One region of the Amycolatopsis sp. NPDC114503 genome, then DNA from elsewhere that is predicted to be linked to it. Evidence: riboswitches for the same ligand, from Rfam matches in the RefSeq annotation. Region 1 holds a riboswitch; the other holds the start of a gene.
The links. Region 1 has a riboswitch for S-adenosylmethionine ahead of ACZ7OI_RS18900 (aminotransferase class V-fold PLP-dependent enzyme). Riboswitches for the same ligand answer to the same signal wherever they lie in the genome.
Positions count from the first base shown of each region.

Region 2: another riboswitch for S-adenosylmethionine. It lies ahead of ACZ7OI_RS25110 (methionine ABC transporter ATP-binding protein); the one in region 1 lies ahead of ACZ7OI_RS18900 (aminotransferase class V-fold PLP-dependent enzyme).

Region 1 is NZ_JBVKDT010000004.1:373,892-377,797, reverse strand. It holds gene ACZ7OI_RS18910 (ArsR/SmtB family transcription factor) at 1-592, shown strand, start outside; gene ACZ7OI_RS18905 (potassium/proton antiporter) at 693-2,171, shown strand; SAM riboswitch class IV at 2,267-2,381, shown strand; gene ACZ7OI_RS18900 (aminotransferase class V-fold PLP-dependent enzyme) at 2,422-3,750, shown strand.
Region 2 is NZ_JBVKDT010000005.1:711,727-715,632, forward strand. It holds gene ACZ7OI_RS25110 (methionine ABC transporter ATP-binding protein) at 83-1,096, opposite strand; SAM riboswitch class I at 1,312-1,402, opposite strand; gene rsmA (16S rRNA (adenine(1518)-N(6)/adenine(1519)-N(6))-dimethyltransferase RsmA) at 1,979-2,821, opposite strand; gene ACZ7OI_RS25120 (transglycosylase family protein) at 2,914-3,906, opposite strand, start outside.

The DNA of each region.
Region 1 (3,906 bases):
ACTGGCCGCCGCCGCGCGGATCGCGGTTTCGACGGCCAGCGAGCACGTGACGCGATTGGCCGAGGCCGGGTTCGTGGCCCGGGTGAAGCAGGGGCGGCACGCGTACGTGCGGCTTGCGAATCCGCGGGTTGCGGAGTTGATCGAGCATTTGGCGCAGCATGCCGAACTGAAACGGCCGTCCGGGCTGCGGACTTCGTTGCGGGTACAGCGATTGTCCTTCGCGCGCAGTTGTTACGACCATCTGGCCGGGACGCTCGGGGTCGCGTTGCGGGACGGGATGGTCGATCGGGGACTGATCGACGTGTCGGACGGGCTCGCGCTCACCGACGCCGGACGCGAGGTGCTGGCCGATCTCGGCGTGGCGGTGCCGGATCGGCCGCGGCGGCCGCTGCTGCGCGACTGTCTGGATTGGACAGAGCGGCGCGAGCACCTCGCCGGCGCGGTCCCGGCGGCGGTGCTGGAGCGGGCGGTCGAGGCGGGATGGCTGACACGGGACCAGCAGCGCGCGGTCCGGGTTCTGCCGGGCGCGAGGGGGCCGTTCGCCGCGCTCGGTGTCGATCTCGCGACGGTGAGTGCCGCCGAGGCGTCGTAACACACCTGGGTGGTCCCCCGCACCGGTGGTGCGCGGTCGGGAACCGGACACTGCCTCACTATTCTGGACGCCTGCGGGCGACCGGGAGGGAGGCGGGCGAATGGACGAGCTTCCCATGGTGCTGGGCGTCGGCGCGCTGGTTCTGGTCGTCTCGGTCGTCGCGGTGCGGGTGTCCATCCGGCTCGGATTCCCGTCGCTGCTGCTGTATCTCGGGATCGGCGTCGTGCTCGGGGAAGCCGGGTTCGGCATCCGCTTCGACAATCCGGCGCTCACCCAGTCGCTCGGCCTCGCCGCGCTTGTCCTGATCCTCACCGAAGGCGGGCTCACCACGCGCTGGTCCGCGGTGAAACCCTCGCTGGGGCCCGGAATCCTGCTGTCCACAGTGGCCGTGGTGATCAGCATCGCGGTCACCGGCGCGGCATTGCACTGGCTGCTCGGCCTCGACTGGCGCCTCTCCCTGCTGTGGGGCGCGGTTCTCGCGTCCACCGACGCCGCGGCGGTGTTTTCCGTGCTGCGCACGGCCGGGGTCGGGAAACGGCTCGTCGGCGCGCTGGAACTGGAATCCGGCATCAACGACGCGCCTGCCTACATCGCGGTCGTCGTGCTCGCGTCCGGCGAAGCGGTCGATTGGTCACTGCCGCTGCTGGTGGTCTACGAACTGCTCACCGGTCTCGTGCTCGGCCTCGCGTTCGGCTGGCTGGGCGCGCAGGCGTTGCGCCGGGCGGCGCTCCCGGCGACCGGTCTGTACCCGCTCGCCACGGTGGCGGTGTGCGTGCTCGCGTACTCCTCGGGACAACTCGCGCACGCGTCCGGCCTGCTCGCCACCTACGTCGCTGGCCTGGTACTCGGGAACTCCAAGCTGCCGCACCGGTCGGACACCCTGTCGTTCGCCGAAGGGCTCGGCTGGCTCGCGCAGATCGGCCTGTTCGTGTTGCTCGGCCTGTTCGCGTCGCCGACCCGGCTGCTCGAAACGCTGATTCCGGGTCTGGTCGCGGGCGCCGTGGTCCTGCTGCTCGCCCGGCCGCTGTCGGTGGTCCTGTCGTTGCTGCCGTTCCGTTTGCCGTGGCGGGATCAGGTGTTCCTGTCCTGGGCGGGGCTCCGGGGCGCGGTGCCGATCGTGCTCGCGATGATCCCGCTGTCCGAGGGCGTGCCCGGCGCGCAACGGCTCGTGGACGCGGTTTTCGTGCTCGTCATCGTGCTCACCGTGCTGCAGGGCGCGACGCTCAGTCCGCTCGCGCGGATCCTCGGGCTGGCGAAGGCGACGCAGGCGCAGGAGATCGAGGTCGACGCCGCACCGCTCGACGAGCTTGGCGCGGAACTGCTGCAGGTGCGCATCCAGAAGGGGTCGAAGCTGCACGGCGTGTACCTGTCGGAGCTGCGCCTGCCCGCCGGGGCGACGGTCAGTCTCGTGGTCCGCGGCGGCACTGCCTTCACCCCGCAGAAAACCAGCCGGTTGCAGGTCGAAGACCAGCTTCTGGTGGTCACGACCGCCGCCGACCGCGACGCGACCGAACAGCGCATCCGGGCCGTCGACCGGGCCGGTCGTCTTGCTCGCTGGCACGGGGAATCCGGGGCCTGACCCCTCTGTCCTTTGTGGACACCCGTGTGACCGCTGTCTCAGATCACGGGACGGGGCTGGTTTCGCTCCCCGGTTTTCCGCTATCGTCGGTTTCAGGTCATGAGTGCCAGCGCGAAGCCCCGGCTTGCTGGCCGGCAACCCTCCTACCGCGGTGGGGTGCCCCGGGTGAGGACCAGGCCGGTCGCGCAGCGCGACGGGCAAGCGCGGGCCCCTCGCCGGGGGTCCCCCGGAACGCCGAGGAGGCGCCGTCATGACTCTCGCACTCGACCGGTCCACGGAAACTGTTGCCGCTGTTCCCACTGTTGCCGGTGCGGCGCTGCGGGTGCCGCTGGTGACGGGCGGCGACATCGGTTACGCGAATCTCGATCACGCGGCCAGCGCGCCGTGCCTGGACGCGGTGCGGTCGGCGGTGGACGAGTTTCTTCCCTGGTATGCCAGCGTGCATCGTGGTGCTGGGTTTGCGTCGCAGGTTTCTACTCGGTTGTACGAGCGGACCCGGGGTGTGCTGCGCCGGTTCGTGGATGCTCGCAGCGGTGACTCGGTGATCTTCACGCGCAACACGACTGATGCGTTCAATCTGCTGGCGAAAGCGTTGCCGCGTAAGACTTCTGTGGTTGTTTTCGACAGTGAGCACCATGCCGCGCTGTTGCCGTGGCGGGGGCCGAACGTTCGGCGGGTGCAGTTGCCGCGGACTCGGCTTGCCGCGGTGTCCGTTGTGGACGAAGCGCTGGCGGAATGTCCGCAGGGGCCTCGGTTGGTGGTGGTCGCTGGGGCGTCGAATGTGACTGGCGAGTTGTTGCCGGTGGCGGAGATTGCTGCGGTGGCTCGGAAGCACGGGGCCCGGGTGGCGTTGGACGCGGCTCAGCTCGCGCCGCATCGGCGGATTTCGTTGCGGGAGTTGGATGTCGACTACGTGGCGGTTTCCGGGCACAAGTTGTATGCGCCGTTTGGGGCTGGGGCGTTGGTCGGGCGCAGCGACTGGTTGCGGGCGGCTGAGCCGTATCTCGCCGGTGGTGGGGCGACCAAGCTGGTGACCGAGGAAGCCGTGGTGTGGAACAGCGGTGAGGAGCGGCACGAGGCTGGGTCGCCGAATACCGTTGGGGTGTATGCGCTCGGGGTGGCCTGCGAGCAGTTGGCGGCTCGGTGGGAGGCCGTGGAGGCGCATGAGGCTGCGTTGCTGGAGCGGTTGCGTAAGGGGCTCGAGGGCTTGCCTGGATTTGCTGAGCTGCGGTTCTTTGACGCGCCGGTGGATCGGGTCGGCACGGTGAGTTTTGTGGTCGACGGGTTCGAGCCGGGGTGGTTGGCGGCGGTGCTGTCGGCTGAGTACGGGATCGGGGTGCGGGACGGGGCGTTCTGTGCGCATGTCGCGGCTCGGCGGTTGATTCGGGAGGCCGGGGGCGAGGGGCAGCAGGCGGTTCGGGTGAGCCTGGGGCTGGGGAGTACCGAGGAGCACGTGGATCGGCTGGTGCTGGCGTTGCGGCAGATCGTGGCTCGGGGGGCTCGGTGGGAGTACGCCAAGGTTGACGGGCGGTGGGGGCCGGTGGGGGATACGCGGGAGTTGCCGGGGTTTTGTGGGTGAGTGTGCGGGGGTAGGGCGCCGGTTTTGGTTGGTGGCTCGGCAGGACTGGGTTTGATGGCGCCGGCTTCGCCGTCGCGTGCGGGATCGCTTTAAGCCGACGTTTCGGGCCGAGGAGTGGGGGGGGTCCCTGGTGGGGTCCAGTGATTTTTTCTGGGG
Region 2 (3,906 bases), on a different contig from region 1:
ACGGCGGAGCCGGCGCCATCAAACACAGTTCTGCCGCGCCATCAAACACAGCCGTCACCAATCAAGCAGCAACCACACCCTGTCAAGCCGCAACCACACCCTGCGGCCCCCGAGCCACCTGACTCACGTGCGCCCCCCGATCAGCGATCCACGACAGCGCCGCGTCAGCTCGTTCGCCCCGCACCCCGAGCCGGAAGCGAGCGATCGGAGTGTCCCCGATCCGAGTGAGGCCACCACCAATGGTGGCGAGTTCCACGTCGAACCGGCTGGCCGCCTCAGGCAGCAACGCGCCCACCGACGCAAACCCGATCAGCACAACGTCGACCGCGCGGTCGTACTTCGCGGCCTGGGTGCGCGAGGTCTCGATCGACGGCAGCACCGCCTGCGCGGTCCAGCTGTCCGGCGTCGAGATCAGGTCGAGCACCGTGCCGCGTTCGACGATCGCGCCGTTGTCGAGGACCGCGACGTCGTCGCAGACCCGGCGGACGACGTCGGCGTCCGGCGTGGTGACGACGACCGTCACGCCCAGTTCGGCGCGCGCCCGGTCGAGCACGGCCAGCACCGCGCCGGCGTCCTCGGCCGAGACCCCGGCGGTCGGGTCGTCGGCGAGCAGCACGGCCGGTCCGGCGGCGAGCGCCTTCGCGACCGCGACCCGGCGGAGCTGGCCTTCGGTGAGCTCTTCCGGCTTCTGCGCGGCGCGCGGGGTGAGGCCGACCAGGTCGAGCAGCGAGCCGACCCGGCTGCGCCGCTGCGGGCCGTCGACGCCGAGCTGTTCCAGCGGGCTGGCGATGTTGCCCGCGATGGTGCGCTCGGCGAGCAGCTCCGGCTTGGTCCCGACGACACCGAGTTGGCGGCGGATCTCCCGCAGCCGCTTGCCGTCGAGCGTCGCGGTGTTGAGGCCGTCGAGCCGCACGACACCGCGGTCGGGGCGCTCCTGCAGCGCGATGCAACGGGCGAGGGTCGACTTGCCGGAACCGGACGGACCCACGATTCCGAACAGCGAGCCGGCTTGCACGTCAACGCTCACGTCGCGCAGCGCGGCGACGCGATTTCCGTGGAAGGGAAAGGACTTGGACACGTTTTCGACAGTGATCACGAAAGGGCTCCAGGCAAAACGAGGCGCAGCGCCGCTTCCGGGCGCGCCAGGCGTCATCGAATTACCGTCCACAGTGGACGGCGCAAGAAACTACAGAGAAAAGATCAGGCGATGACCATGGAGCGTTGACACGCACATACCGAGCGGCGACCTTCGTCGACTACGCGCCGGCGGGTCAGCAGGAGCGGGCGGGTGACCCTCTTCATCGAAAACAGCCTCCATCGGTCCTGGCGGTAGCACCTGCCCTGCGGAGGGTGGTTGCTGCGACTTCGGCGAGCCAGGTCTCTCAGTCGCTCGGGATGGACGCTTTCGAGTAAAGCCGATCCCATTGGCTGAACGCAAGCGCGTTGGTGCAGATCACACGTCTGGTGGTGCCCGCATACCGGAACACCGCGTCCAAGACCCGGAAACCCGGAACCTCGGTCGCCGAACAGTGCTTCGACCTGGGAAACCCTCGCCCCAGTGGCCGGTCGCGAACCAGTTCGTTCCACTGTGGACGATCAAGGATCTTTGTGGAACAACAGTTTTCTCGTTGTCAAGTGACCGGCGCCCGCGGACTGCAACGCCGGATTCGCGAGGTCCGCGACCGAGTCGAGATAGGTCAGTGAAGCGAAGCACCTCGAACCGGCGTCCCTGAACAATCCGGCCCAGGGAGCAATCAGACTCCCCCGAATGCCAAGGCTCTGACGAGCCGACCGTCACAGGTAACCGGCCATCTCGGCCGCAATCGCACGATCACCGAAAGTAGCTGGCTGCCCCGGAATGCCCACGATCAGCGACGACGCAAGGTCATCAGGCCACCCAGCGAAATCAAGGCCCGCATCCGGAATACCCGCCGCGCCGCCGCAGTTGGACGTCACAAGCGAGCGACGTGGGAGGGGGTCAGTTTGCGGCAGCCGCAATCCGCGCGAACGCGTGCACGTCGAGCTGTTCCCCGCGCGTCTTCGGGTCGATCCCCGCTTGGACTAGCAACTCACCGGCCCGCTCGGCGGAACCGGCCCATCCGGCCAGCGCGGCCCGCAAAGTCTTGCGCCGCTGCGAAAACGCCGCGTCGACCACCGCGAACAACCGCGCGCGATCCACTCCGGAAACCGGGTCGGTCCGGGTGAACGACACCAGTGCGGAATCGACGTTCGGCACCGGCCAGAACACCGCTCGCGGCACCGCGGCGACCTTGCGCGCCGGTCCGTACCAAGCGAGCTTCACGCTCGGCACGCCGTAAGTCCGGCTGCCCGGCCCGGCCGCCATCCGATCGGCGACCTCGGTCTGGACCATCACGAGCCCGCTGCGCAGCGACGGCAGTTCGGCCAGCAGATGCAGCACCACCGGCACCGCGACGTTGTAGGGCAGGTTCGCCACGATCGACACCGGCTCAGCCGGCAGATCGGCAGCCCGCACCCGCAGCGCGTCGGCTCCGACGACGGTCAGCCGCTCCGCTGCCTCCGGGGCGCGCTCGGCGACAGTGCGAGGCAGGCGGGCGGCCAGCACCGGATCGATCTCCACGGCGACGACCTGAGCGCCAGCGGCGAGCAGGCCGAGCGTCAGCGACCCGAGACCGGGCCCGACCTCCAGCACGACGTCCCCCGGCCGCACGCCGCCGAGTTCGACGATGCGGCGGACCGTGTTGGGGTCGTGCACGAAGTTCTGCCCGAGCTTCTTCGTGGGCCGGACGTCGAGTTCGTCGGCCAGCCCGCGGATTTCGACAGGCCCCAGCAGTTCCACCACCGGACGAGCCTACCCAGCGCCGCGGGGCGCACGAAAAACAGGCGGCCGGGAGCGCGAAGCTCCCGGCCGCCTGCTGGAAATTCCGATGCCGCTCAGGCCTTGTAGCCGCAGCCCCAGGCGCTGTAGCCGCCGCGAGCGTCGCGCACCTTCTCGGCGGTCGCGATCTGCTGCTCACGGGTGGCCTTGTCGGCCGTCGGGGCGTACTGCGTGCCGCCGTAAGCCGCCCAGGTCTGCTTGTCGAACTGGAGGCCGCCGTAGTAGCCGTTGCCGGTGTTGATGGACCAGTTGCCGCCCGACTCGCACTGCGCGATCCGGTCCCACACGCCGGTGTCGCCGATGGCCGGGGCCGGCGGCTTCTTGGTGCCGACCTTGATGATCTTGGCCTTGGCCTCGACCAGGGTCTTCTCCGAGACCTGCTCGCGCGAGATCTCTTCGCCGTTCTTCTTCGTGACCTTGTAGGTCACCAGCTTCTTGCCCGGCGTGCCCGGGTCCTCGACGCTCTGCTGGCCCTGCAGCTGCGTCGGGTCGTCGACCTTCTGCACCTCGGGGTCGATGGTCTCTTCCTGGTTGACCATCGACACGCCCATGCGGCTGACGTGGACCTCGGCGCCGTTCTTCAGGCTGACGTCGAGGCCGCCGTCGATCGCGTCGTCCGGGCCGAGGTTCAGCTTCAGGTCGGAGGCGAGCTCCTTGGTGGTCACCGCGTTGGTGCTCACCTGGCGGGGCGCGTTGGTGCCGTCGAAAAGCGTGATGTGCTTGAGGGTCTTGACCTGGACGGTCGACCCCTCGAGCGGAAGGTCGCCGGTCTGCGGCATCGACGTCCACGCGCCCTGGGAGAGCATGCTGCCCATGCCGAGCTGGTTCATCGCCTCGCCGAGCGTGGTCGCCCGGACCCAGGAGGGCCGCGACACGCCGTCCACGACGAGGTTCAGCTGACGGCCGCGCTCGAGCTTGATGACGCCGCCGTCGCCGACCGCCGCCTGCGGCGAGGGCGAAAGCGCGTCGTGCTCGCCGACCGACAGGCCCGCGTCCTTGAGGACGTCGCCGACGGTGCCGCCGTAGCTGTGCACGGTCTGCTGGTGGCC